One region of the Cupriavidus sp. WS genome, then DNA from elsewhere that is predicted to be linked to it. Evidence: predicted binding sites of a transcription regulator. Region 1 holds the regulator's gene; each other region holds the start of a gene.
The links. The regulator sigma-54, encoded in region 1, starts transcription at its own class of promoters, with help from an activator protein. The targets are predictions, from matches to a motif close to TGGCANGNAANCTGCTTT.
Positions count from the first base shown of each region.

Region 2: the regulator sigma-54 is predicted to act here: its motif matches at 4,984-5,001, upstream of K206_RS0104040 (amidohydrolase/deacetylase family metallohydrolase).
Region 3: the regulator sigma-54 is predicted to act here: its motif matches at 4,273-4,290, upstream of K206_RS0115665 (GTP cyclohydrolase II).
Region 4: the regulator sigma-54 is predicted to act here: its motif matches at 2,613-2,630, upstream of K206_RS0105715 (circularly permuted type 2 ATP-grasp protein).

Region 1 is NZ_AQPL01000129.1:31,639-38,857, forward strand. It holds gene rapZ (RNase adapter RapZ) at 30-938, opposite strand; gene K206_RS0112045 (PsiF family protein) at 1,055-1,390, opposite strand; gene hprK (HPr(Ser) kinase/phosphatase) at 1,593-2,564, opposite strand; gene ptsN (PTS IIA-like nitrogen regulatory protein PtsN) at 2,643-3,098, opposite strand; gene hpf (ribosome hibernation-promoting factor, HPF/YfiA family) at 3,517-3,867, opposite strand; gene K206_RS0112065 (RNA polymerase factor sigma-54) at 3,917-5,392, opposite strand; gene lptB (LPS export ABC transporter ATP-binding protein) at 5,526-6,314, opposite strand; gene lptA (lipopolysaccharide transport periplasmic protein LptA) at 6,349-6,993, opposite strand; gene lptC (LPS export ABC transporter periplasmic protein LptC) at 7,086-7,219, opposite strand, start outside.
Region 2 is NZ_AQPL01000038.1:1,004-8,222, forward strand. It holds gene K206_RS0104015 (transporter substrate-binding domain-containing protein) at 1-311, shown strand, start outside; gene K206_RS37460 (amino acid ABC transporter permease/ATP-binding protein) at 414-2,021, shown strand; gene K206_RS0104025 (LLM class flavin-dependent oxidoreductase) at 2,141-3,472, shown strand; gene K206_RS0104030 (flavin reductase) at 3,571-4,113, shown strand; gene K206_RS0104035 (MarR family winged helix-turn-helix transcriptional regulator) at 4,148-4,675, opposite strand; gene K206_RS0104040 (amidohydrolase/deacetylase family metallohydrolase) at 5,035-6,297, shown strand; gene K206_RS0104045 (xanthine dehydrogenase family protein molybdopterin-binding subunit) at 6,317-7,219, shown strand, end outside.
Region 3 is NZ_AQPL01000187.1:14,558-21,776, forward strand. It holds gene K206_RS0115640 (YfaP family protein) at 1-191, shown strand, start outside; gene K206_RS0115645 (YfaP family protein) at 242-1,084, shown strand; gene K206_RS0115650 (glycosyltransferase) at 1,104-2,282, shown strand; gene K206_RS0115655 (hypothetical protein) at 2,282-2,803, shown strand; gene K206_RS0115660 (acyltransferase) at 2,960-4,081, shown strand; gene K206_RS0115665 (GTP cyclohydrolase II) at 4,344-5,582, shown strand; gene K206_RS0115670 (URC4/urg3 family protein) at 5,579-6,889, shown strand; gene upp (uracil phosphoribosyltransferase) at 6,961-7,219, shown strand, end outside.
Region 4 is NZ_AQPL01000054.1:7,692-14,910, forward strand. It holds gene edd (phosphogluconate dehydratase) at 1-1,869, shown strand, start outside; gene K206_RS0105710 (gluconokinase) at 2,065-2,565, shown strand; gene K206_RS0105715 (circularly permuted type 2 ATP-grasp protein) at 2,843-4,315, shown strand; gene K206_RS0105720 (alpha-E domain-containing protein) at 4,410-5,363, shown strand; gene K206_RS0105725 (transglutaminase family protein) at 5,397-6,221, shown strand; gene K206_RS0105730 (peptidase) at 6,378-7,199, shown strand.

The sequences.
Region 1 (7,219 bases):
GGCCGCGAAGGCGGGCGCGGCAGCGTGTATCAGCCGCCCGGCGCGAGCTCGCGGTGTCTCACCAGCACATTACCATGCGCGCGGAAATAGTTGGCAAGTCTTTCTGCGATGTAGACCGAACGGTGCTGGCCGCCGGTGCAGCCGATGGCCACGGTCAGGTAGCTGCGGTTGTCGGCGATGAAACTCGGCAGCCACTTTTCGACGTAGGCGCGGATGTCCTCGGCCATCGCCAGCACCATCGGCTGGCTCTGCAGGAAGTCGATCACCGGCGCGTCGCGCCCGGTCAGCGGGCGCAGGGCGAGGTCGTAGTACGGATTGGGCAGCGAGCGCACGTCGAACACCATGTCCGCGTCGCTGGGCACGCCGTGCTTGAAGCCGAACGACTCGAACAGCAGCGTGAGCTGCAGGCCGTCTTCGCGCACGAATTCCTTGATCCAGGCGCGCAGCGTGTTGGTGCGCACGTTGCTGGTGTCGATGCGGTGCGCGGCCTCGGCCAGCGGGCTGAGCAGCTCGCGCTCCATCTCGATCGCCTCGACCAGCGAGGTGTCGTTGAGCGGCGCGGCAGCGGCGACATTGTCTGCATTGTTCTCGCCGGCCGCGCCGGGCTTCTCGGTGCGCATGGACAGCGGGTGGCGCCGCCGCGTCTCCGAGTAGCGCTGCACCAGCGCGTCGGTATTGGCGGTCAGGAACACCACGCGGACCTGGTGCTCGGCCGCGAGGTCGCGCAGCGTGCCCGGCAGCTGGTCGAGCGATTCGCGGCTGCGGATGTCGGTGGCGACGCCCAGGTGCGTGTAGCCCTGGGACGCGAGATAGCGCGCCAGTTCGGGGATGAACTGCGCTGGCAGGTTGTCGACGCAGTAGTAGCCCGCGTCTTCCAGTACGTTCAGGGCGACCGACTTGCCGGAGCCGGAAATTCCGGTGATAAGTATGATGCGCATAGCGTCACAAGCATAACATCAGGGGAATGACGCCGTCATGACGGCGCGGGCGCCAAGAAAAATGGCGAACCGGGGTTCGCCATTCGACTGCGTGCCTTGCCGCAAGGGCGGCCCTTTTACTTGGACAGGCAATCCTTCATGAAGGCCTTGCGCTCGTCGCCCTTCTTGCCGGTGGCGTCCTTGTTGCACGCCTTCATCTTTTCCTGCTGGCTGTTGCCGGGCGCCGCCGCCGGCTTGTTCGACAGGCAGCCCTTCATGAAGGTCTTGCGCTCGTCGCCCTTCTTGCCGGAAGCCTGGGTGTTGCAGGCCTTCATCTTGTCCTGCTGGGTGTTGGCGGCTGCGGGTGCCGCCGCGGGGGCGGCGGGTGCGGCGGGGGCCGCAGCCGTCTGGGCAAACGCCACGCTGGCGAACAGCGGGGCTACCAGCGCGCACATCGCGATCATCTTCTTCATGCTTGCTCTCCTGGCTGTGGAAAACGTCATGGCCGCCGGCCTGTCGGCGCGGCGGCTCGGGGTGGGCTCGATGCCCATTACAGCACAAAACGGACGATGTCCCAAAGCCGTTGACGGCCTGGACCCGCAAGCAATGTAAGCAAATGAAAACCGCGCGGGGCGGGCGCGCTTTCTGCGCGCGCGCGCCCGCGCTCCCGGCGCTTCAGAGCAGCCGGCCCTGGCCGCGCGCGACCACGTCGGCCTGCATCGCCGCGCGCTGGCGGTCCATGAAGTCGCGCAGCGTGTCGATGCCGCGCAGGCGCAGGATGGTGTTGCGCACGGCGGCCTCGACCAGCACGGCGAGGTTGCGGCCGGCCGCCACCTGGATCTTGACCATGTGGATCGGCAGGCCGAGCACGTCGAGGTATTGCGAATCGAGCGGCAGGCGCTCGAACTCGCCGTCGTTGCGGCGCACGAGCTGCACCACCAGCTTCATCTTCATCTTCCGGCGCACCGCGGTCTCGCCGAAGATGGTCTTGATGTCGAGCAGGCCCAGCCCGCGCACCTCAAGCAGGTTCTGCAGCAGCGGCGGGCAGCGGCCTTCGATGAAGTCCGGCCCCAGGCGCACGAAGTCCACCGCGTCGTCGGCCACCAGCCCGTGTCCGCGCGAGATCAGTTCCAGGCCGAGCTCGCTCTTGCCCAGGCCCGACTCGCCCATGATCAGCACGCCCATGCCGAGGATGTCGAGGAACACGCCGTGCATGGTCACGCGCGGCGCGGAGATCCGCGAGAGATAGAGCCGCAGGTGGTCGATCACCGCGGCCGAGGACACCGGCGTGGTGAACAGCGGCGTGGACGAGCGCGTGCAGCGCAGTTCCAGGTCGGGCGGCGGCTCCATGCCGTCGGCGATCACCAGGAACGGCGGCTCGAGCAGGATCAGCTCGCCCATCTGGCGCTTGCGCATCTCGTCGTCGAGGCGCTGGTAGTAGGTGATCTCCGGCTTGCCGAGCACCTGGATCCGGTTCGGGTGGATCAGGTTCAGGTGGCCGACGAGGTCGGCGGCGGAGGTGGCTTCGCGCGCGAACTCGACGTCGAAGGCGCGGTCCGCGCCTTCCAGCCCAGCAACCCAGGAGAGTTTGATGTCGGCTGCGTTGTCGTCGAAGATCGACTGCGAGGTGACGCCAGTGAGTTCCATGCGGCTACTTTCGGGGGACGGGCTTTCAGGCCGGGCGGGCCGTCGCCCGGCGTGCCGGGTGGCGGCTGCCCAGGCGGATCAGGGATGCCATTGCGTCAGCAACTGGTGCACGGCATCGGAAGTGGGCAGGGTGGCGAGTCCTTCGCGCATTTCGCGGTCGGACAGCAGCTGGGCGATCTCGGAGAGGATTTCCAGGTGTTGCTGGGTGGCCTGCTCGGGCACCAGCAGGAAGATCAGCAGCGATACCGGCTTGCCGTCCGGCGACTCGAACGGGATCGGCTCGGCCAGGCGCATGAAGCCGGCCAGCGGCTGCTTCAGGCCCTTGATGCGGCCGTGCGGAATGGCCACGCCGGCGCCGAGGCCGGTCGAGCCCAGCGATTCGCGGGCAAACAGGTTGTCGGTCACGGTGGCGCGCGCTACGCCGTGGTTGTTCTCGAAGAGGAGCCCGGCCTGTTCGAACACCCGCTTCTTGCTGGTGACGCTGACGTCGAGGTTGATGTTGCCGGGTGGCAGCAATTTAGCCAAACGATTCATGTGGAATGCGCAGGTTTTTCTAGTAAGCAGGCCCGGGGCCGGCAGGGGGGCGCGCCAGGCAAAAAGGGGATGAAAAGGCTGGTGCCGGCTCATACCCGCATTGCACCGGTTGTCCCATGCCGGTGTCGGGCGTCTGGCCATTATAGAGCAGGCCCGCCCCCGCCTTGTGCATCGCAATAGCCCGTGCGCGGAAGCGGTGCCGCGCGCATGCCCGGAATCGCTGAACCACCGTTCATGTATTGCGCAGCATACACCGGCGGCGGGGCGTTGCGGAATCCCCTTGTGGCATTGCGCAACGGCCGCCGGCGCGAGGGTGGACACGAAAGCGGACGGCGCAAAAAAGCCGCGCAACGGGCGCGGCTTGTTCTGGTTCAAGGGACTGACACCGGCGGCCCCCTTGGCGGGCCGCCAGGCACGGTCATTGCTGCATCTGCGATGCGGCCATCTGGTACTTGACCGCGTCGCGGTCGTGGCTCTGCACGCGATCCTTGTGGCGAATCACCTGCCGGTCGAGCTTGTCGACCAGTGCGTCGATGGCGGCATACAGGTCTTCGTGATGCGCCTCGACAAAGATGTCCTTGCCCTTGAGATGTAGATTGATTTCCGCATATTGCCGCCGGTCCTTTTCTTTTGTATTGTCGACAGAGAGCAGCACGCTTACGCCAATGACTTGATCGAAATGCCTGACGATACGCTCCAGTTTCGTTTCCACGTACTCACGCAGCGGGGGCGTGATGTCCAAGTGGTGTCCACTGATCTTGAAGTTCATAGCGTTTCTCCTTCTGAAAGAGCCACACCAGGCAGGCGGTGCGGCTCGGCTACAAAGTCTTGCGGAGATTGACGGCAGGGATTTTCAGCGCTTCACGGTATTTGGCCACGGTTCGCCGGGCCACCACGAAGCCTTGCTCGCCGAGCAGTTCGGCGATCCTGCTGTCCGACAGGGGGTTCCTGGGGTCTTCGGCTCCTATGAGTTGCTTGATCAACGCCCTGATTGCCGTTGATGAGGCCGCGCCGCCGGTTTCCGTGGATACGTGACTGCCGAAGAAGTACTTCAGCTCGAAAGTCCCCATCGGCGTTGCCATGTATTTATTAGTTGTCACCCGAGAGATGGTGGACTCGTGTAAACCCAGTGTATCGGCAATCTCCCGCAAAACCAAGGGGCGCATCGCAATTTCCCCGTGGGTGAAGAAGTTCTTTTGACGTTCGACAATCGCTTGTGCGACGCGCAATATGGTGTCGAAGCGCTGCTGGATATTCTTGATGAGCCAGCGCGCTTCCTGCAGCTTCTGCTGCAGCCCGGCCGCGCCGGAGTCGCCTTTTGCGCCGCGCAGGATCTGCGCGTACATGTCGTTGATGCGTAGCCGCGGCATCACATCCGGGTTGAGCTGCGCGATCCAGCCGCCGCTCATTTTCCGCACGAACACGTCGGGCACGACGAAGTCGGCTTCGGGGCGGCTGTAGGCATGGCCGGGGTAGGGCGCGAGCGAGCGGATCAGCTCGTGCGCGGCCTTGAGGTCGGCCTCGTCGACCTGCAGCGCCTTCTTCAGGCGCGTGTAGTCGCGCACCGCGAGCAGTTCGAGATGGCTGGTGACGATGGTCAGGGCCAGCTCGCGCTGCGGATGCTTGAGCCGGCGCAGCTGCAGCGCCAGGCATTCGGCGGCGTTGCGCGCGCCCACGCCGGCGGGGTCGAAGCTCTGCAGCAGCGTGAGGATGGCGTGCACCTCGTCGAGCTCGAATTCGAGCTCCTCGGGCAGTTCCGTGCAGATTTCCTCGAGCGAGGCGCTCAGGTAGCCGTCGTCGTCGAGCGACTCGATCAGGAAGATGGCCAGGCCCTTGTCGCGCATGGAGATCTTCAGCGGGGCGAGCTGCTCCATCAGGTGCTCGCGCAGCGTGGGCTCCGCGTCGCGCAACTGCATCGGGGTCTTTTCGTCCTCGTCGCCCTGCGGGCGGCGGGCGAAGTCGTCCAGGCTCCAGTCGTTGCCGTAGTCCTCGCCGCTGTCGCTGTAGCTGTCCTCGCTGTCGGCGGCGCCGTCGGCGCGGTTCTCGCTGGTGCCCTGGCCGTCGGCGGGGGCCGGCGCGGGCGCGCTCTGCAGGTTGACCGAGCCGTCGGCGGCCACGCGCAGCGGGCTTTCGATCCAGTCGTTCTCGCGTTCGAGCAGCGGATTCTCGGTCAGGGCCTGTTCCACTTCCTGCTGCAGTTCGAGCGTGGACAGTTGCAGCAGGCGGATCGACTGCTGGAGTTGCGGCGTGAGCGCGAGATGTTGCGAGAGGCGGAGCTGTAGCGACGGTTTCATGCGAGCTATTTTATGCCCAACTTCCGTACTGGTGGAACGGAAATTGCTATCGCTGGCGTCGCCGTGATCGTTTGCGGGGCGAAAGGCGGCATGAACGCCGCCTCGCGGGTGTCCCCGCGTGCCCCTCCCGCGGCTACATGCGGAAGTTCTCGCCCAGGTAGACCTTGCGCACCGACTCGTTGGCGATGATGTCTTCCGGCTGCCCGGACGCCAGCACCGTGCCTTCGCTGATGATGTAGGCGTGGTCGCAGATGCCCAGGGTCTCGCGCACGTTGTGGTCGGTGATCAGCACGCCGATGTTGCGCGCCTTGAGGAAGCTGACGATGCGCTGGATCTCGCCCACCGCGATCGGGTCCACGCCGGCGAACGGCTCGTCGAGCAGGATGAAGCGCGGCGCGGAGGCCAGCGCGCGCGCGATTTCCACGCGGCGGCGCTCGCCGCCCGACAGCGACAGCGCCGGGTTGTCGCGCAGGTGGGCGATCTGCAGGTCGTCGAGCAGGGTGTCCAGGCGCCGCTCGATCTCGGCCTTGGCCAGCGGCTTGCCGTCGTGGACCTGCAATTCCAGCACGGCGCGGATGTTCTCCTGCACGTTGAGCTTGCGGAACACCGACGCTTCCTGCGGCAGGTAGGACAGGCCCATGCGGGCGCGCTCGTGGATGGCCAGGCCGCTGATGTGCTTGTCGTCGAGCACGATGTCGCCCTCGTCCAGCGCCACCAGCCCGACGATCATGTAGAACGAGGTGGTCTTGCCCGCGCCGTTGGGGCCGAGCAGGCCCACCACCTCGCCGCTTTTCACGTCGAGCGACACGTCCTTGACCACCGTGCGCGAGCCGTAGCGCTTCTTCAGGTGGCGCACGACGAGCGTGCTGCTTTCGGTCAGGACGTTGGTCGCGGACGACGGTTCGGTCAGGGTAGCGGTCATGAAGGCGTGAATCCGTGGGTCGGCTGCGGCGGGGTCAGGGGGCGGCGGGGGCCGGCGCGGGCTTGAGCGGCAGCGCGCTGGCGGCGGCGCCGCTGGCGGGCTGCTCCTGGCGCGGCGACAGCACCGCGCGCACGCGCCCGGACGGGCTGCCCGCGGTGGCGTTGTCGGTGCCGCCGGTGGCCGTGTAGAACTCGTTGCGGCTGTCGTAGGTGATCACCGCGCCGCGGATCTCGTCGATCAGCTTGGCGCCGGCCAGGCGCGCCATGCGGGCGTGGCCGATCAGCTTGGACAGGTCCTGCTTGCCGTCGGACTCGATGCGGTCGCCCCAGCCGTCGATGTATTCGTCGACGTTGTCGCGCTTCTGGCGGATGTAGGCCTGCTTGCCGCCCTTGGAGGTGGCCACCGCGTACTGGTAGCCCTCGGGGTCGGTGCGCACTTCCGCCGCGTCCGACTTCAGCACCATCGTGCCCTTGGTCAGCACCACGTTGCCGGTCAGTACGTACACCTGCTTGACGTCGTCGTAGCTGGCGTTGTCGGCCTCCAGCACCAGCGGCTTGTCGCGGTCGGCCTTCTCGGCGCGGGCCGGCGCGGCCAGCGCCAGGCCGAGGAGGGCCGCAGCCGTCATCAGGGCAGCCGTGCCGCGGCGGCGACAGGACGATGTCGTCAGGAATGGATTCATATTGGCGTGGTGGCGGTTGGCGCGGACGGCTGTGGCCCGCGGGCGGCTTCGTTTCTCTGGCGGTTTCCGGGTGGGGCCACGTCAGGCCCTGCTCACGGCCTGGCCGGCGGCGGGACCGTGATGATGGTGCCGTGTACGTTACCCAGCAATTGTACTTCGCGGGTGACGTTGTTGAAGACGAGCCCGTTGGCGGTCATCACGGAAGGCCCGCGCGTGAGCTTGACGG
Region 2 (7,219 bases), on a different contig from region 1:
CCGAGATCCAGATCAGCGAGTTCGCCTCGACCTCGCATGTGTTCCAGGCGCTGCTGTCGAACAACGTGCAGGCCGGCATGCAGGTGGCGGCCACCGCCAAGGCGCTGGCCGACAAGTCCGCCGGCCGCGTGGTGGTGACCTCGACCGAGCTGATCAATCCCCAGACCATCGGCATCTTCGTGCGCAAGGACAACAAGGCGCTCTTCGAGGCCGTGTCGCGGGCCCTGGCGTCTCTCAAGAAATCCGGCGAGTACCCGGCGCTGCTGCAGCGCTACGGGCTGGCGCTGCCGCCGGCGGACAAGGCGTCCTGACGGACCGCGCGATGCCCGCCCGGCACCGTCCCGCGGCTGCTGTCGCTGCAGCAGCCGCGCCGGCGGCCCGCCGCCGCGCGCGGCATTCCCTGGAGAGACCCCATGCATTTTGATCTTGGATACATGCTGACGTTGTTCGCGATGCCGGCATTCTGGAAGGCCAGCCTGACCGTGGTCGAGCTCAGCGGGCTGGCATGGCTGTTCGCGGTGGTGCTGGGCTTCCCGCTGGCGTGCGCGCGGATGTCGGGCGCGCGCATGCTGCGCGTGCCGGCGGCGCTCTACATCTGGCTGTTCCGCAGCCTGCCGCTGCTGGTGCTGATCGTGTTCGTCTACAACATGCCGCAGTTGCTGCCGGCCACCGGCGGCGTGCTGTCGAATCCGTTCATCTCGGCGCTGATCGCGCTGGCGCTGACCGAGACCGCCTACATGGCGGAGATCCACCGCGGCGCGCTGCTGTCGGTGGCCAAGGGGCAGTACGAGGCCGCCGCCGCGCTGGGCATCCGCCCGGTCGGCACGCAGCGCCTGGTCATCCTGCCGCAGGCGCTGCGCATCGCGCTGCCGACGCTGGGCAACCAGTTCGTGTCCTGCGTGAAGCTGACCTCGCTGGCCTCGGTGATCTCGCTGAGCGAGCTGCTGCTGGTGGGCGAGCGGCTCTACGCGCAGAACTTCCTCGTGATGGAGACGCTGCTGGCCTGCGCGATCTACTACGTGCTGATCGTCACGGTGTTCGGCTGGGCCATGAAGTACGTGGAGCACCGCATGAACACCGCCGGCCGCAAGCCCGCCACGATGAGCGCGGAGCAGGTGGCGACGCTGCGCGGCACGCTGCCGGCGCCCGCGGCGGCGGCCGCGCCCGCGTCCGGCAAGGGCGCGCCGCCGGCCCTGGCCCTCAAGGGCCTGCACAAGCGCTACGGCGAGCACCACGTGCTCAAGGGCATCGATCTCGACGTGCGCGCCGGCGAGGTGGTCTCGATCATCGGCCCGTCGGGCTCGGGCAAGACCTCGCTGATCCGCACCATCAACGCGCTGGAGCGCATCGACGGCGGCGAGATCATCTTGTTCGGCAACACCTTCATCACGGCCACCGACCGCGCCGACATCCCGCGCGTGCGCCGGGGCGTGAAGGACATCGGCATGGTGTTCCAGGGCTTCAACCTGTTTCCCCACCGCACCATTCTCGAGAACGTCACGCTGGCGCCGAACTACCACGGGCGCGGCGGCCGCGCGCTGACCGCCGCGCGCGCGCTGGCGCTGCTCGACAAGGTCGGCCTGCTGGCGCACGCCCACAAGTATCCGCACCAGCTCTCCGGCGGCCAGCAGCAGCGCGTGGCGATCGCGCGGGCGCTGGCGATGGAGCCGGCCATCATGCTGTTCGACGAACCGACCTCGGCGCTCGACCCCGAGCTGGTCGGCGACGTGCTGGCGGTGATCGGCAAGCTGGCGCGCGAGGGCATGACGATGGTCATCGTCACGCACGAGATGGACTTCGCCATGTCGATCTCGGACCGCATCGCCTTCATGGAGGGCGGCACGGTGCAGCTGTTCGCCTCCCCCGCGGAGATCCGGCAGCAGCCCGGCGCCGGGCGCGTGCGCCGCTTCATCGGCCTGGGCGACGCGCCGTGCGGCGACGCGGGCGCCGTGGCGTCGATCGCGCCGCTCGCGCCGGTCGTCCCGGTCGCCGCGCCGGTCGCCGCCGAGCGCGCGGCATGAGCCCGCCGCTCCGCTCCCGCCCGCCGGCCCGGCGCAGCGCCGGGCGCCGCGGGCCAACCGTTTTCATTGCCACCGGAGCGCCGGCACGACGCTCCAATTCTTGAAGGACACCTACCGTTATGAATGATCGACACATGGTTCTCGGGATGCTCGCCTACGCCACCGGCCAGCACGCGGCGTCGTGGCTGCAATCCACCGCGCCGGCCGACGCCACCACCAACATCGAGTACTGGCGCAGCGTGGCCGCGCTGGCCGAGGAGGGCATGCTCGACCTGTTCTTCCTGGCCGACAGCCCCGGCGCGCGCACGGAGAAGCTCAACGACTTCTCGCGCTTCCCGTACATGATGAACATGTTCGAGCCGATCTCGCTGCTGTCGGCGCTGGCCGGCACGACCAAGCACATCGGCCTCGGCGCCACCGGCTCGACCAGCTTCTACGAGCCGTACAACCTGGCGCGCCTGTTCGCCTCGCTCGACCACCTCTCGCACGGCCGCGCCGGCTGGAACGTGGTGACGACCGCGAGCGACTACGCCGCGCGCAACTTCGGCCTCGACAAGCTGCCGCCGCACGGCCAGCGCTATGCCCGCGCGCGCGAGTTCTTCGACGTGGTGATGCGCCTGTGGGATACCTGGGAGGACGACGCCTTCCTCGCCGACAAGGCCAACTGCCGCATGTTCGACCCGGCGAAGTTCCACATCACCGACTACCACGGCGAGCACTTCAAGCTGTACGGCGGCCTCAACATCCGGCGCACGCCGCAGGGCCGCCCGGTCATCATCCAGGCGGGCTCGTCCGAGGAAGGCAAGTCCTTCGCCGCGGAAGCCGCCGAGGTGGTGTTCTCGTCGGACCCGACCTTCGAGGAGGCCAAGCAGTTCTACGCCGACGTCAAGGGCCGCATGGCGCGCTTCAACCGCGACACCAGCCAGCTCAAGGTACTGCCGGGGCTGTCGGTGATGGTCGGCAGCAGCAAGGCCGAGGCCGAGGACAAGTACCGCGAGCTGCAGAGCCTGATCCATCCGGACGTGGGCCGCATGCGGCTCGGCATGGACCTGGAGGCGGACCTGACCGGCCTGCCGGTGGACGAGCCGATCCCCGAACACGTGATCCCGCAGAAGGCCAACCTGCACCAGGCCTATTTCCGCCAGATCACCGCCATGATCCGCGAGCAGAAGCTCACGCTGCGCCAGATCTACTCCAGCTACGACCGCGGCAAGGTGACGCTGTGCGGCACGCCGGAGCAGATCGTCGACCACATGGAGGAATGGGTGGACGGCGGCGCGGCCGACGGCTTCATGCTGGCCTTCCACGTGATCCCGAACGACACCACCGACTTCGTGCGCAAGGTCGTGCCCGAGCTGCAGCGGCGCGGGCGCTTCCGCAAGCAGTACACGGGCACCACGCTGCGCGAGCACCTCGGCCTGGAGCGGCCCGCGAACCGCTACGCGCGCTAGGCATGCGCTGCGCGCGCGGCCGTCCCTGCGCGGGGCGCCGGCGCGTGCCGGCGCCCGCCATGATGTCCGCAGTCAGATTCGATCGAAGGGAAAATGTCATGTCCACCGATACCGTACTCACCCCGGCCGCGCAGGCGGGGACACAGGCCGCCGCCAGGGCCGTCACCGTCGCGGCGTTCCGCGACGCGATGGCCGACCTCGGGGCGGCCGTGCACATCGTCACCACGGATGGCCGCGCCGGGCGCGCGGGCTTCACCGCCTCGGCGGTCTGCAGCGTCACCGATTCGCCGCCGAGCGTGCTGGTCTGCATCAACCGCACGTCCTCGGCCTACGCCGCGACCATCGCCAACGGCGCCGTGTGCATCAACACGCTGAGCGCGGACCAGAAGCCGCTGTCGGCGGCGTTCTCGGCCAAGGCGTCGATGGACGAGCGCTTCGCCAGCGGCGAGTGGTCCGGCGCGCCCGGCAGCGCCCCGGCGCTGCGCGGCGCCATCATGTCGATCCATTGCCGCATCGACAGCGCGGTGCAGGTCGGCACGCACGACATCCTGCTGTGCGAGGTCGACCGCATCGAGAGCAACGCGCACGCCGGCATCCTGATCTACTACAACCGCCGCTACCACGACATCGCGCGCGAGTGAGCGCCGCGCGCGGGGCCGCGGCGGGGCAGGGGCCTCAGTCCTGCGGCAGGCGCAGCGGCACCACGTTGTCGGCGTTGTTGGCCTTGACCAGGCGGATCATCAGCAGCATGAAGATGTCGCGCTCGGCCGGCGACAGGTGGTCGATGGTGCGGTCGTGCGCGCGCTGCACCGCGGGCGCCATCTTCCGCAGCAGGCGCTTGCCCTGCGTGGTCAGCTTGACGAGCCGCTGGCGCCGGTCGTGGATGGCCTGCGCGCGGTCGACCAGGCCGCGCGCGTGCAGGCGCGGGATGACCTCGGCCACGCTGGAGCGTTCCAGCCCGATCTCGATCGCGAGCGTGTTCTGGTCGATCTCGCCGAGCGCGTCCAGCGTGCTCAGCAGGCTGTACTGGACCGGCGTGATGTTGAATTCCCCCGCCTCCTCGGCGAACAGGAAGCCGTGGATCTGGTGCATGCGCCGGATCAGGAAGCCGGGGCGCTTGAACAGGGGCGTGCTCGCCTGCAGGACGTCGAGCTCGGCCCGGACCGGATCGGTGATGAATGTCTCGATAGTCGTGGTTGACATGGAATGCTGTAAGCCGAAATTGGGAGCCCGGGTTCTTGTCCGGGACGTGATTCGTCGGATCGGATGGCGCAGGCCGCGCTGTCCGCGCCGGTGCGCCGTGCCACTGCCGAAAAGCAAAATCCGGGCCGCTTGGTGCCGTACATGGTACTGCATGCGCTCGCCAGCACCCCCGCCGCGGGCATCAAAAAGGTGCGCCCGCGCCGGCGCGCCCCACAACTTGGTGCAGCGCGCACGCCAGAGATGCGGGGTATAACCCGCATCAAACCGTTTTTCCCGAGAATCTCCGCGGATGCCGGCCCTGCGTTTATCGGCACGGTATTTGCGGTACACCACACATCTTGTCACCGGAACCGCATCTCATGCCTCAAATTCTGCTCAAGGGTGGCCGCGTCATCGATCCGGCCGCGGCGCTCGACGCCACGCTCGACATCCTCGTCGACGGCAACACCATCGCCGCCATCGGGCCGGACCTCGCCGCGCAGGCGCCGTTCGCCGACGTCATCGACTGCGCTGGCCAACTGGTGCTGCCCGGGCTCATCGACACCCACGGCCACGTGTACCAGTACGTGACCGGGCGCTTCGGCCTGAACGCCGACCATTGCGGCGTGCAGTCGGGCGTGACCACCATCATCGACCAGGGCGGCGCGAGCTGCATCACGCTGCCGGGCTTCCGGCGCTTCGTCGCCGAGCCGGCCGCCACGCGCGTGCTGTCGTACATCTCCGCCTACCTGGTGGGCGGGCTGGAGGGACACTACTATCCCGACCTCTACAACCCCGCCTGCCTCGACGCGGCGGCCACCGTCAAGAGCGCGCTGGCCAACCCGGACCTGGTCAAGGGCGTCAAGGCGCATGCCGAGATCGGCGGTTTCGCGCGCTGGGGCCTGGACGTCATGCGCATCGCCTCGCGCATCGGGCGCGACGCCGCGCTGCCGGTCTACATCCACTTCGGCCAGCTGTGGCCCAAGCCCGAGCAGGGCGGGCGCGAGGTGAACCCGGACTCGATCTTCAACCAGGTGGTGGACATGCTCAAGCCGGGCGACATCCTGGCGCACCCGTTCAGCCGCCACCCGGGCGGCTTCGTCGAGGAAAACGGCCGCCTGCACCCGCTGGTGCACGAGGCGGTGGCGCGCGGGCTCAAGATCGACGTGGGCCACGGCTCGCATTTCAGCTTCAAGACGGCACGCATCGTGCTTGATGCCGGTGTCATTCCCGATACGCTTGGCGCCGACATGCACGGCTACAACACGCACGTTCCCGCTCCCGCCGGCACGCCGGACAGCCACCCGGACGAGGAGCATTCCTTCCTCGGCCGCACCCAGTTCAGCCTGGTCAGCGCGATGAGCAGCATGCTCGCGCTCGGCCTGCCGCTGAACCACGTGGTGGCGATGGCGACCGCCAACGCGGCGCGCATGGCCGGCATGGAAGGCGAGATCGGCACGCTCAAGGTGGGCGGCGCCGCCGACATCAGCGTGCTCGACGACCGCCGCGGCCGCTGGGTGCTGGAAGACAACGAAGGCACGCAACTGGTGACGGACCGCATGCTGTCGCCGCTGTTCTGCCTGCGCGACGGCATCCGCCACGACGCCACTTCGCCGACGCTGCCGCTGGCACGCGCGGCCTGACCGAGCAAGGAGAGAGCCGATGAACCGGCAAGGCAAGGCGAAGGCCCACGACGGGCCGCAGGGCATCGGCGCGTCGCTGCCGCGCAAGGAAGACGAGCGCTTCATGCGCGGGCGCGGCGAGTACGTGGGCAATATCCGCATGGTGGGCATGCTCGACGTGGCCTTCGTGCGCAGCCCGGTCGCGCACGGCCACATCGTCGGCATCGAGAAGCCGGCCGGCTTCGAGCACGCGGTGTACACCATCGCGGATCTCGACGGCGTGGCGCCCATCGTCGCCAATTCGGGGCTGCCCGGCTTCAAGCCCTCGGAGCAGCCGGTGCTGGCGCAGGGCAAGGTGCGCCAGGTCGGCGAGACCATCGCCATGTGCGTGGCGGCCACGCGCGCGGCGGCCGAGGACATCGCCGCGCAGGTCTTCGTGGATTTCGAGGAACTGCCCGCGGTGGTCGACATGCTGGCCGCGCGCAGCGCGCCTCCGGCGCTGGTGCACGAGCACTGGGGCGACAACGTGTTCCTCGAGGCGTTCGTCGACGCGCATCCCGAGGTGGACCTCGAGGCCATCCGCCGCGACGCGCCGATCCGCGTGCGCCGCCGGCTGCGCACCGCGCGCCAGAGCATGGCGCCGATGGAAGGGCGCGGCGTGGTGGCGCACTGGGACAAGCGCCTGTCGCAACTGATCGTGCACACCTCGGCGCAGATGCCGCACATCACGCGCACGGGCCTGGCCCACTGCCTGGGCCTGGACGAGGGGCAGGTGCGCGTGATCGCGCCGGACGTCGGCGGCGGCTTCGGCTACAAGGGCATCCTGCTGCCGGAGGAAGTCTGCTGCGGCTGGCTGGCCATGCGGCTGGAAAAGCCGGTGCGCTGGATCGAGGACCGCCGCGAGCAACTGACGGCCAACGCCAATTGCCGCGAGCACGCCTAC
Region 3 (7,219 bases), on a different contig from region 1:
ACGTGAACTACTGGGGCAACTTCGACGCGAGCGGCTACAACTTCCAGTCCGGGGCGAACGCGCGCGACCTGATCACCGCCAAGCTCACGCTGATCTACAACGAAAACACCCTCAACGAAAAGCGCGAGACGCTGGTGATGCCGCTGCGCAAGCTGGGCGAACTGGCGCTGATGAAGTCGGTGCGCTTCTGAAGCCCGCCGCCGGGAAAGACAATGCCCGCAAGGGCGATGGGACTGTGGATATGCATCGCAAGCCGAACCTCGTTCTAGCCAGCCTGATCCTGCCGCTGCTGGCCACCGCCGCGCACGCCGGCGACGCCATCGAGTTCACCACGCCGCGCAACGGCTGGCGCAACGCCGCCGGCGACACGGCTGCCTACACGCAGGAGGTCCACTATCCGGCGGTGTCGGTGTCCACGCCGGCGGGGCAGCCCGCCAGCGCGATGATCGCCGGGCGCATCCGTACCTCGCCCAAGGCCGACGCGGGCGATGCTGGCGATGCGGCCAGCGCCGCCGCGCCGGCTGCCCGCGGGCGGCGCGGCGCCGGCCAGGTCGCCACGCTGGTGGTCAACGGCGTCGCCATGCCGCAGCGGGTGGAAGAAGACGGTAGCTTTTCGCGGCCCTACGCCTTCTCCGGCGGCAGCAACAGCGTGGAGATGCGCACCGCGCAGGGCGCCGGCAAGCGCGTGCAGTTCTACGACGGCTACCAGGGCCGGACCCGCCCGCGCCTGCGCGTGGTACTGTCCTGGGACAGCGACGCGACCGACCTCGACCTGCACGTGGTGGCGCCCGACGGCCAGCACATTTTCTACGCCAACCGCGTGGCCGGCAACGGCGGCGCGCTCGACGTGGACGTGACCACCGGCTACGGGCCGGAGATCTACTCGATCGCCGCGCCGCCGCCCGGCACCTACCTCGTCTACGTGAACTACTACGGCAGCGGCGCGGGGCCCGAGGCGATCACCGTGGCGCAGGTGGCGGTCATCACGGACGAGAACACGCCCAACGAAAAGCAGCAGGTCTTCCGCGTGCCGATGCGCAAGCCCGGCGAGCTGACCCTGATCAAGTCCTTTGTCATGAAGTGACCCGGAACCGATGCCCCCGATGCCGCCCCCGCCGCCGCACAAGATCCTGTTTCTCAGCGTTTCCGCCGGCGCCGGCCACATGCGCGCGGCCGAGGCGCTGCGCCTGACCGCGCAGGCCGAATTCCCCGAGGTGCGGACCTTGCATCTCGACGTGATGGGCTACGTGCCCGCCACCTTCCGCAAGCTCTACACGGATTTCTACATCAAGCTGGTCAACAGCTATCCGGCCCTGTGGGGCATGCTTTACGCTCACACTTCCGAGGCCGATCCGGCCGCGCCCATGCAGAAGCTGCGGCGCGCCGCCGAGCGCCTGAGCACGCGCGCGCTGCGCCGCGCGATCGACGAGTTCGCGCCGGACGCCATCGTCTGCACGCATTTCCTGCCGGCCGAGATCCTGATGCACGAGGTGCGCCGCCAGCGCCTGGCGGTGCCGGTGTGGGTGCAGGTGACTGACTTCGACCTGCACGGCATGTGGGTGATCCCGCATATGACCGGCTACTTCGCCGCCAGCGAGGAGATCGCCTTCCGCATGCGCGCGAGCCGCATCGAGCCGGACCGCGTCCATGCCACCGGCATCCCCGTGGTGCCGGCCTTCACCGCGCCGCAGGACCGGCAGGCCTGCGCCGCGCACTTCGGGCTGGACCCGGCGCGGCGCACCATCATGCTGATGGGCGGCGGCGCCGGCCTCGGCGGCCTGGACGAGGTGGCCGGCGCGCTGCTGGGGCTGGACCACGACTTCCAATTGATCGTCATGGCCGGGCGCAACGAGGCCGCGCTGGCGCGCCTCGGGGCGCTCGCCGCCGCCCGGCCGGGCCGGCTGTTCCCGTTCGGCTTCACCGACGAGGTGGCGCGGCTGATGGCCTGCTCCGACCTCGTCATCACCAAGCCGGGCGGCCTCACCACCTCCGAGTGCCTGGCGATGGGCGTGCCGATGATCGTCAACGCGCCGATCCCCGGGCAGGAAGAGCGCAATGCCGACTACCTGCTGGAGCAGGGCGCGGCGCTCAAGTCGGTGGACCTGGTCTCGCTCGAATACCGCGTGCGCCTGCTGCTGGCCGAGCCGGCGCGGCTGGCGCAGATGCGCGAGCGCGCCCGCGCGCTGGGCCGGCCGGCGGCGGCGCGGCGCGTGCTGCAGACCGTGCTGGCGCAACTGTCCGGCCGGCCGCAGCCGGCGCCGGCGCTGGCGGGGGCGCACTGATGCGCTCCCTGAACCTCTCGGCCCTGCCGCGGCAGGCGCAGGCCTGGCCCCCGCGCCATCCGCTGGCGCTGGTGCTGACGGTCGGCTGGACCCTGCTGATGGCGTACTTCTTCGCCAACGTCGAGATCCAGATCGAAGGCGCCGCCGGCTGGGCCGCCAACCTGCCGACCTGGCGCATCGAGCGCCACTGGCTGCTGGACATCTTCTGGGGCGGGCGCCCCATGACCGGCTATCACGCCTGGGTGTTTCCGTGCGTGGCGCTGTTCTTCCATTTCCCGCTGCTGTTCGCCGGGCGCTGGAACTGGCGCGCCGAGGCCCGGGTGCTCGCCTGCATCATGCTGTTCTGGATTACGGAGGACTTTCTCTGGTTCGTGCTCAACCCGGCCTACGGCGTGGCGCGCTTCGCGCCGGCGTTCGTGCCGTGGCATGTCCACTGGCTGGGCGGCGCGCCGACCGACTACTGGGTCGGCCTCGGCGCGGCGGCGGCGCTGCTGTGGTTTTCGTGCCGGCGGCCGGGCTGAACCGGGCTGAACCGGAGGAGCGCACGAGAACGGGGAATCGGGCAGTGGCGGGAAAGTGACGCGGCGGGCGGGTACCGCACCGCGGCGGTGCGCCATGCACACATAGGAGTAGAATCACGCCTCCTGCACTTTGTCGCATTCTTATAACAAATAACGATGAGCCCCCGTCCTTCGCGCATGGCGTGCATTGACGCACTCAAGGCGATCAGCTCGCAGCTGATCGTGCTGCATCACCTTGCTTTCTACGGCCCGATGTCGGATGTGGCCCACGTGCTGGCCCCCGACCTGCTCGACTGGTTCTCGCAGTACGCGCGCATCGCGGTGCAGGCCTTCCTCGTCATCAGCGGCTTCCTGGCGGCGCGCAGCCTCGCGCCCGGCGGCCACCTGATGGTGCCGCATCCGCTGCTGGCGATCTGGCGGCGCTACCAGAAGCTGGTGGTGCCCTACACCGTGGCCATCCTGATCGCCATCGCTGGCGCCGCGATCGCGCGCACCTGGATGCATCACGATTCCATTCCCGGCGCGCCGGGCCTGCACCAGTTCCTGGCGCACGTGCTGCTGCTGCACAACGTGCTCGATTTCGACGCGCTCTCGGCGGGCGTCTGGTACGTGGCCATCGACCTGCAGCTGTTCGCGCTGCTGATCGTGGCGCTGTGGGCGGCGCGCCTGTGCGCGCGCCGGCTGGAAGCGGGCGGCGCGGCGCTGGGCATGCTGGCGGTGTCGGCGCTGGCGCTGGCGTCGCTGTTCTGGTTCAACCGCGATGCCGCCTGGGACGTGTGGGCGATCTATTTCTTCGGCGCCTATGGCATGGGCACGCTGGCGTACTGGGCCTCCGCGCCCGAGCGCTCGCCGGTGGCGCTGCTGGTGCTGGGCGCGGCGGTGGCGGCCGCGCTGATCGTGGATTTCCGCCTGCGCATCGCGGTGGCGCTGGCGGTGGCGCTGCTGCTGGGCATGGCGCGCCGCGGCGGCTGGCTGGAGCACTGGCCGCGCGCCAGCGCGCTGGCATTTTTCGGGCGCATTTCCTACTCGGTGTTCTTGGTCCACTTCCCGGTCTGCCTGGTGGTCAACGCGGTGGTGTTCCATCTTGCGCCACAGCAGCCGGTGCTCAATGCGCTCGGCATGGTCGCGGCATGGCTGCTGAGCAACGTGGCCGGCACGCTGTTCCATCGTTATGTGGAAAGCGGGGCGCCGCTGAGCGCGATGCGCCAGGCGCTGTGGCCGACCCGTGCCGGGTCCGCTGCGCGGCGCCAGCCGGTGGGGCGCGAGCGCTCCACCTGAACTGCCGGCCGGCAGGCCCGGCTTCCTGCGCGGCGCGTTCCAGGCGGCGCCCGGCCCACCCAGGCCGGGCGCCGCTTTCACATGGTGCCACTGCACCACAAGCCGGCGGCGGGCCGCACGCGCACGGTGCGCCCGGGCGCCGCGCGGCAGGGTTGGCCGCGCAACATACGGTAAAAACGAGCATTGGGATATGGCATGAAGGTTGCCTACTATGGAATCGTAAACCTGACCGTTTGGTCAGGATTCCCGTTCCGAGGCTGCCATGTCCGATCATATCGTCCTGACCTCGCACGCACGCCGCGACAAGCCGGCGGAGCCCATCCACTGGGGTGCGGCCACCGCCGCGGAGCGCGGTCCCGTGATCGCCAGCCTCACCAATCCCGCGCAGCGCAACGTGATCGGCACCCACTCGGGCGCCTACGCGGTCTATCGCGCGCTGGCGGTGGCCTCGGGCAAGCTGCAGCGCGACCACCGCGCCGACCTGACCGACACCGCGCCGGCCGAGGTGATCGGCCCGCATCCGCAGTGGGCCGACCCGGACAAGATCGTCTCGCTGGACCCGTGGGGCCACCTGGTCTCCACCGCGTTTGCCGACCGCATCGCGGCGGGCATCGACATCCGCCCGTCGATCGCCATCACGCGCGCCCACATCAACATGCCGGAGCTGGCCGGCGCCATCGCCGCCGGGCGGCTGGTGCCGGACGGCCAGATCCTGCACGCCAACGGCGACGTGCGCGTCACCAAGGCCGCGATCGACCCGGTGTGGTACCTGCCGGGGCTGGCGCGGCGCTTCGACATCAAGGAAAGCGTGCTGCGCCGCGCGCTGTTCGAGCAGACCAGCGGCATGTTCCCGGAACTGGTGACGCGGCCCGACCTGAAGGTGTTCCTGCCGCCCATCGGCGGCATGACGCTGTATTTCTTCGGCGACGTCGGCAAGCTCGGCAAGCCCGAGACCCGCGTGGCATGCCGCGTGCATGACGAATGCAACGGCTCCGACGTGTTCGGCTCCGACATCTGCACCTGCCGGCCCTATCTCGCGCATGGCATCGAAGTCTGCATCGAGATGGCGCAGCAGGGCGGCGTGGGCCTGGTGGTCTACAACCGCAAGGAAGGCCGGGCGCTGGGCGAAGTCACCAAGTTCCTGGTCTACAACGCGCGCAAGCGCCAGGTCGGCGGCGACCGCGCCGAGACCTATTTCGCGCGCACCGAATGCGTGGCCGGCGTGCAGGACATGCGCTTCCAGGAACTCATGCCCGACGTCTTCCACTGGCTCGGCATCAAGCGCATCGACCGCTGGGCCTCGATGAGCAACATGAAGCATGGGGCGCTGACCGCGCAGGGCATCGAAGTGGTCGAGCAGGTGGCGATTCCCGATGCGCTGATCCCGGCCGACGCCCGCGTGGAAATCGACGCCAAGGTAGCGGCTGGCTACTTCACGAGCTATACCCCGCCCGACGCGGAAGAACTGGCGCTGGCAAAGGGTAGAGGACTGGACGAATGAACGAGACACCTGAAGCGGGCGCGCCGGGCGGCGCGTCCGGCGGCTTCACCGATGCGCCCGGCTGGGCCAGCCCGGTGCCGCCGGGGCATCCGGCCGCGGCGCTGCTGACCGGCCAGGCCGTGCGCACGCGCTGCGCGGCCGTGACCGGGCACGTGGCGGCGGGCGCGTCCGAGCTGTTTACCTGGCACCCGGACCGCATCCCGGCGGTGGCCGACTACGTGGCGGCCACCATCCGCCAGCGCTACCCGGACCTGAACGTGCCGTATCACAGCCGCTGGCGCCATTTCGAGAGCGGCCAGGGCGGCGAGCGGCTGGACCGCTGGCAGATCCTGTGCGAGCGCGGCGGCTTGTCCGGCGAGGCGGACCGCGAGGAACGGGCCCGCATCGGCATCGACCTGGTGATCCCCAGCGTGCTGCTCGACGCCGGCGCCGGCCCGGACTGGCGCTACCGCGACCCGGCCAGCGACCTGCTGCTCACGCGCTCGGAAGGGCTCGGCGTGGCCAGCTTCGACCTGTTCGCGCGCGGCGGCTTTTCCGCGCAGCTCGGCCAGCCGCTGCGCGCCGATGCCGAGCGGCTGATGCGCATCGATGCATCCTCCATCGCCACCGCGTTCCAGGTGGCGCAGCACAACCCGCTGGTCGGCCTGGAAGGCCGCGCCGGGCTGCTGCGCCGGCTGGGCGAGGTGGCGCGGGCCACGCCCGCCGTGTTCGGCACGCCGGCGCGGCTGGGCAACCTGTACGACTACCTCAAGGCGCACGCCGTCGACGGCCGCATCGAAGCCGGCTTCGTGCTGACCACGCTGCTGGTGGCGCTGGGGCCGGTGTGGCCCGGCCGCGTCAAGCTGGAGGGCGTCTCGCTGGGCGACTGCTGGCATCACCCGGCCTGCGCCGACGGCCTGGTGCCGTTCCACAAGCTCACGCAATGGCTGACGTACTCGCTGCTGGAGCCGCTCGAGGACGCCGGCCTGACCGTGACGGGGCTGGAAGTCCTCACCGGCCTGCCCGAATACCGCAACGGCGGCCTGCTGTTCGACTTCGAGCTGATGGTGCCGCGCGATCCGGCCTTCGCCAGCGTCACGCATACGGTGGACGAGCCGGTCATCGTGGAGTGGCGCGCGCTCACCGTCACCGGGCTGGACCTGGTGGCGGCGTCGGTGCGCGAGGCGCTCGGGCTGTCGGCCGAGGCCTTCCCGCTGGCGCGCGTGCTGGAGGGCGGCACCTGGGCGGCGGGACGGCGCATTGCCGCCAAGCGCAGGCCGGGCGGCGCGCCGCCCTTCGCCATCGACAGCGACGGCACGGTGTTCTAGCCGCCGCGCCGCGCGCTTTCCCGCCGCGCGCGGCACGACCTTTTCGCGATTCGCCTCCCGAGGAGCGCAACATGACCGACCTTTCCGCCGTACCGCCCGTCACGCCTTCGGTGATGGTGGTGGACCATCCGCTCGTGCAGCACAAGGTCACGCTGGTCCGCAGCGAGGACACCACCACCGACAATTTCCGGCGGCTGGTGCGCGAGATCAGCCAGTTGCTGACCTACGAGGCCACGCGCGACCTGGCGATGGAGACCATCGCCATCAAGACGCCGATCGCGCCGATGGAGTCGCCGGTGCTGTCCGGCAAGAAGCTGTGCCTGGTGTCGA
Region 4 (7,219 bases), on a different contig from region 1:
TCCGAAGTGCAGGCCGTCACCGCGCGCGTGGCCGCGCGCAGCCAGCGCAGCCGCGCCGCTTACCTGGCGCGCTGCGAGCGCGCCCAGCGGGAGCTGGGGCCGCTGCGCGGGCTGTCCTGCGCCAACCTGGCGCACGGCCTCGCGGCGCTGCCCGCGCATGACAAGCTCAAGCTGCGCGTCGAGCATGCCGCCAACCTGGGCATCGTCACGGCCTACAACGACATGCTGTCGGCCCACCAGCCCTACGAGCGCTATCCCGGCGTGATCCGCGAGGCCGCGCGCGCGGTGGGCGCGGTGGCGCAGGTGGCGGGCGGCGTGCCGGCGATGTGCGACGGCATCACGCAGGGCAACCCGGGCATGGAGCTGTCGCTGTTCTCGCGCGACGCGATCGCGATGGCCACGGCCGTATCGCTGTCGCACAACACCTTCGACGCCGCGGTGATGCTCGGCGTGTGCGACAAGATCGTGCCGGGACTGCTGATGGGCGCGCTCCAGTTCGGCCACCTGCCAGTGGTGTTCGTGCCGGCCGGGCCGATGGCCACGGGCCTGTCGAACAAGGAAAAGGCGCGCGTGCGCCAGCTCTACGCGACCGGGCAGGTCGGCCGCGAGGCGCTGCTGGAAGCGGAATGCGAGGCCTATCACGGCGCCGGCACCTGCACCTTCTACGGCACCGCCAACAGCAACCAGTTCCTGATGGAGATCATGGGCCTGCACATGCCGGGCGCGGCCTTCGTCCATCCCGACAGCGGCCTGCGCGACGCGCTCACCGCGGCCGCCGCGCAGCGCGCGCTGGCGCTCTCCGCGCGCGGCCCGGACTACCTGCCGCTGGCGCGCATCGTCGACGAGCGCGCCGTGGTCAACGCCATCGTCGGCCTGCTGGCCACCGGCGGCTCGACCAACCACACCATCCACCTGGTGGCGATGGCGCGCGCGGCCGGGATCGTGATCGACTGGGACGATTTCGACCGCCTGTCGCGCATCACGCCGCTGCTGGCGCGGGTCTATCCGAACGGCTCGGCCGACGTCAACCATTTCCACGCCGCCGGCGGCGTGGCCTACGTGATCGGCCAGCTGCTCGAAGCCGGGCTGCTGCACGAAGACGTGGAGACCGTGGCCGGGCGCGGACTGGCGCGCTACACGCAGGAGCCGGTCATGACCGGCGGCGCGCTGCGCTGGCGCGACGGCCCCGCCGCCAGCGGCGACGCCGCGGTGCTGGCCAGCGCGGCCGCGCCGTTCTCGCCCGAGGGCGGGCTGCGCCTGCTGCGCGGCAATCTCGGCCGCGGCATGATCAAGGTCTCGGCGGTGGCGCCGGAGCACCGCGTGGTGGAGGCGCCGGCGCGCGTGTTCGATTCGCAGGAAGGCCTGCAGGCCGCCTTCGAGGCGGGCGAGCTGACCGGCGACGTGGTCGCGGTGGTGCGCTTCCAGGGCCCCAACGCCAACGGCATGCCGGAGCTGCACCGCCTCACGCCGGTGCTCGGCTCGCTGCAGGACGCCGGCCACAAGGTGGCGCTGGTGACGGACGGCCGCATGTCGGGCGCGTCCGGCAAGGTGCCGGCCGTGATTCATGTGGGCCCGGAAGCACTTGCGGGCGGCCCGCTGGCGCGCGTGCGCGACGGCGACCGCATCCGCGTGGACGCCGTGGCCGGCACGTTGGAATGGCTCGGCGGCGCGGATGGCGCGTCCGGCCTCGCGGCGCGCGCGCTGGCGCCGTCGCCCGACGACGACTTCGCCCGCTTCAGCGTCGGCCGCGGCCTGTTCGGCCTGTTCCGCCGCCACGCGCGCACCGCGGAGGAGGGCGGCAGCGCGCTCGACCTGTCCGAGGCCGACGCGCCCGGCGCTGTCCAAACCGCCGCGGCCGTCGCACAATAGTCCGCGCCCCCAAGGCCGCTTTCCTCTTTTTTGTGGCCTTGCCCGCCGCCTGGCGGGCAAGGCAGCCCCGAGCCGGTGCATGCCAGGTCCTGGCATGGCTGCATGGCCGCGCGGTTCGCCAGGAACCGCCCGGCGCGGCGCGGGGACTACCGACAAGGATGGGACAACCATCCGAACACGATCGCTGGAGCAGACATGATCTACATCCTGATGGGCGTTTCCGGCAGCGGCAAGACCACGGTCGGCCAGTTGCTGGCCAAGACCCTGCATTGCGGCTTCCATGACGCCGACGAATTCCACAGCGCGGCCAACAAGGAGAAGATGCACAACGGCATCCCGCTGACCGACGAAGACCGCTGGCCCTGGCTGGGCGCGCTGCGCGCGGCCATCGACACGGCCCGCGCCGAGGGCCGCACCCATGTGTTTACCTGCTCCGCGCTGCGCCAGGCCTACCGCGACCGCCTGACCCCGCCCGACGGCGGCGTGACCTTCGTCTACATGAAGGGCGACGCCGCCGTGATCGGCGGGCGCCTGTCCGGGCGCAGCGACCATTTCTTCAACCCGGCCCTGCTGCAGAGCCAGTTCGACACGCTGGAGGAACCGCGCGACGCGCTGGTGCTCGACATCCGGCAGCCGCCCGAGGCGCTGGTGCAGCGCATCCTGGCCGAAGTCCCCGCCACCGCCGCGGCACGCTGAGCCCTCGCCGGCCTCCGCGGGCGCTTTTGCGCCGCGCACGCGCGGGCTGGCAGACATCTTGCTACATTCCCTTGCGATGGCGCGAACGCCTGCCGCTTGCGGCTTTCGCGGTCATGGGTATCATCCCAGTTAGGACAGCACTTCGACGCATGGCCCGCGGCCTTGACCGCCGGGCCCCGGGTGGTGGCCTCGAAATGCTGTGCCGGGAAGAACAAGCCAATCAAAACGGGATCGCCGGCAGGCTGAGCGGCGCCCAAATCATGGGGGAACGGCCATCATGGCGGCGCGGTTTTTCGACGAGATGCTCGATTGGCAAGATGGCGTGGCGGCAGCAATCCACGCGGGGCAGGCCCTGCCGGCAGGCGCGGTGCGCGCGCACTACAAGCAGTTTGCAGAGTGGCTGGCGCGGCAGTCCGAAGGGACGATGGGCAACAAGCGCGCGGAAGCGGACCTGATCTTCCGGCGCGTGGGCATCACCTTCGCCGTCTACGGCGACAAGGACGAGTCCAACAGCGGCACCGAGCGGACCATCCCGTTCGACGTGATTCCGCGGATCTTCCCGGCCAGCGAGTGGGCCACGCTGGAGCGCGGCCTGCGCCAGCGCGTGTCGGCGCTGAACCGCTTCATCCACGACATCTACCACGGCCAGGACATCATCCGCGCGGGCGTGATCCCGCCCGACCAGATCTACAACAACGCCCAGTACCGGCCCGAGATGCTCGGCATCGACGTGCCGCGCGACATCTACGCCCACGTGGCCGGCATCGACGTGGTGCGCGCGGGCGAGGGCGAGTTCTACGTGCTGGAAGACAACCTGCGCGTGCCCTCCGGCGTGTCCTACATGCTGGAAAACCGCAAGATGATGATGCGGCTGTTCCCGGACCTGTTCGCGCGCAACCGCGTGGCGCCGGTGGCCCACTATCCCGACCTGCTGCTCGACATGCTGCGCAGCGTGTCGCCGCAGAGCATCGCCGACCCGACCGTGGTGGTGCTCACGCCCGGCATGTACAACTCCGCCTATTTCGAGCATGCGTTCCTGGCCCAGCAGATGGGCGTGGAGCTGGTCGAGGGCAGCGACCTGTTCGTGCAGGACGAGCATCTCTACATGCGCACCACGCAGGGGCCGCAGCGCATCGACGTGATCTACCGCCGCGTCGACGACGACTTCCTCGACCCGCTGGTGTTCCGCCCCGACTCCACGCTCGGCGCGGCCGGGCTGCTGTCGGTCTACCGCGCCGGCAACGTGACCATCTGCAACGCCATCGGCACCGGCGTGGCCGACGACAAGTCGATCTACCCGTACGTGCCGGACATGATCCGCTTCTACCTGGGCGAGGAAGCCATCCTCAACAACGTGCCGACCTACATGTGCCGGCGCCCCGACGACCTGCAATACGTGCTCGACCACATGGACCAGCTGGTGGTCAAGGAAACCCACGGCGCCGGCGGCTACGGCATGCTGGTGGGCCCGGCCGCCACGCGCGCGGAGATCGACACCTTCCGCGAGGTGGTGCGCTCGCGCCCCGAGCAGTACATCGCCCAGCCCACGCTGGCGCTGTCGACCTGCCCGACCTACGTGGAGTCCGGCATCGCGCCGCGCCACATCGACCTGCGGCCGTTCGTGCTGTCCGGCAAGGACGTGCGCATGGTGCCCGGCGGGCTCACGCGCGTGGCGCTGCGCGAGGGCTCGCTGGTGGTCAATTCGTCGCAGGGTGGCGGCACCAAGGACACCTGGGTGCTGGAGCGCTGAGCGCCGCGCGCAACGAATGCTTGAGATGACCCGCGCCGCCGCCGCTGCCAGCGCGGCCGGCGCGGACGAACCGCGCAGTACGAGGGGACCGACCATGCTAAGCCGCACCGCCGACCATCTGTTCTGGATGGCGCGCTATACCGAACGCGCGGAGAACACCGCGCGCATGCTCGACGTGAATTACCAGACTTCGCTGCTGCCGCAATCGGCGGAGGTGGCGGAGCAGGGCTGGTGGGCGATGCTCGACATTTCCGAGCTGACCACCGTGTTCGACCACAAGTACGGCCTGCTCACGCGCGACGACGTGATCGACTTCATGGTGCGCGACATGACCAACGCGTCGTCGATTATGAGCTGCCTGCGCGCGGCGCGCGAGAACGCGCGCGCGGTGCGCGGCTCGCTCACCACCGAGGTGTGGGAGACCATCAACACCACCTGGCTGGAAGTGCAGCGCATGATCGCCGACGGCGTGCTGCGCGAGGACCCGGCGCAGTTCTTCGAGTGGGTCAAGTTCCGCTCGCACCTGGCGCGCGGCGTGCAGTTCGGCACCATGCTCAAGGACGACGCCTTCCACTTCATGCGGCTGGGCACCTTCCTCGAGCGCGCCGACAACACCGCGCGCATTCTCGACGTGAAGTTCCAGGCCAGCACCGTGGACGACAGCGACCCCAATCGCGACGCCAACGACTTCTATCACTGGGCGGCGGTGCTGCGCTCGGTGTCGGGCTTCGAGGTCTACCGCAAGATCTACCGCACGGTGATCACGCCCGAGCGCGTGGCCGAGCTGCTGGTGCTGCGCCCGGACATGCCGCGCTCGCTGGTGTCGAGCATGGACGAGGTGGTGTCGATCCTGGCGCTGGTGGGCAACCAGCATTCGTCGGAGACCGAGCGGCAGGCTGGTAAACTCCATGCCGACTTGAAATACGCGCGCATCGACGACATCTTCGCCGTCGGCCTGCACGCCTACCTGACCAGTTTCCTGGAGCGCATCGGCGACCTCGGCAATGGCATCAGCCGGGATTTCCTCGTGCCGCTGCTGGCTGCCTGAACTCCGTGGTGGTCGCGCCGGCCTCGCCACATCGTGAAATACAAGATCCGCCACAAGACCGTCTACCGCTACGCCGAGCCGCCGCGCCGCAGCGTGCACGAGCTGCGCCTGGCGCCGCGCTCGGGCCCGCTGCAGACCGTGCGGCAGTGGCAGGTGTCGGCGCCGGGCAGCCTGTCGGAGGCGCGCGACGGCTTCGGCAACATCGTGCACAGCTTTACCGTGGCCGGCCCGGCGCATACGCTGGTGATCGAGGCCAGCGGCGTGGTGGAAGTGACGCCGCCCGCGGCCGGCGGCGCGCCGCTGTTCTGCGATGCGCCGCCGGCCGGCGAGGCGCGCGTGTCGCCGCTGTACTACCTGGGCGGCACGCCGCTGACCGCGGCGCCGCCGGAGATGGTCCGCTTTGCCGCGCCTTACCTCGCGGCCGGGCATGAGGTGCCCGCGCTGCTGGCGCTGGCCGACGGCATCGCGCGGCGCGTGCGCTACGCGCCGGACAGCACCGACGTGGGCACCTCGGCCGGCGAGGCGTTCGCGCTCGGCAGCGGCGTGTGCCAGGACCAGGCCCAGGTGATGGTGGCGTGCTGCCGCGCGCTGGGCGTGCCGGCGCGCTACGTCAGCGGCTATTTCTACGACCCGGCCGCGGCGGCGCTGGCCGGCCATGCCTGGGCCGACATCTGCGTGGATGCGGACAAGGAACTGTGGTGCAGCGTCGACGTGACGCACCGCTGCCTGAGCGACGCGCGCCACGTGCGCCTGGCGGTGGGGCGCGACTACCGCATGGCCGCGCCGGTGCGCGGCGTGCGCCACGGCGGCAGCGGCGAGCAGATGGCGGTGGAGATCGCCATTGCACCGCAGCGGTGAATGCGGTGGTGCGTGGCGCACCACTGGTGGGCGCGCGCGCCGGTTCCGCGCGCGGGGCCGCGGCGCTAGAATGCTGCATTCGTTGATGTGGCCTCGGTGCGCCCCTGATGCCGGCGGCGCGCCGGCGCCGGACATGCACCATAACAAGACAAGATCATGACGTATTGTGTTGCCATGCGGCTCGACGCCGGCCTGGTGTTCCTCTCCGACTCCCGCACCAACGCCGGCGTCGACGCGATCTCCAGCGCGCGCAAGATGACCGTGTTCGAGGAACCCGGCGACCGCGTCATGGTGCTGCTCACCGCCGGCAACCTGGCCATCAGCCAGTCGGTGCGGCAGGTGCTGGCCGAAGGGCGCGACGAGAAGCGCTCGCTGTGGACCGCGCGCGACATGTTCGAGGCCGCCACCATCGTCGGCGACGCGGTGCGCCAGGTGCACAAGCACGATGCCCACGCGCTGCGCGAGGCCGGCATCGAGTTCAACGTGAGCCTGATCTTCGGCGGCCAGATCCGCGGCGAGCGGGTGCGCCTGTTCAATGTGTACGCGGCCGGCAACTTCGTCGAGGCCACGCCCGAGAACTGCTACTTCCAGATCGGCGAGGCCAAGTACGGCAAGCCGATCATCGACCGCGTGGTGGAGCCGTCGCTGCCGCTGGGCGAGGCCGCCAAGTGCGCGCTGATCTCGATGGACTCCACGCTCAAGTCGAACATCTCGGTGGGGCTGCCGCTGGACCTGCTGGTCTACGAGGCCGACTCGCTGCGCGTGAGCCGCTTCGTCAACATCGACGAGAAGAACGCCTATTTCCGCATGATCCGCGACACCTGGGGCCAGCGCCTGCGCCAGGTCTTCGGCGAGATCCACGACCCGGAATGGGATGCCGCGGCGCCGGCCGAATTCCCGCTGGCGCGCCAGGGCGAGGCCGACCGCTGGGGCCAGCCGGTGCGCGCCAAGCGCGAGCGCAGCGGCGGGCGCGGCTGAAGGCGCCGGCCAGGGCGCGG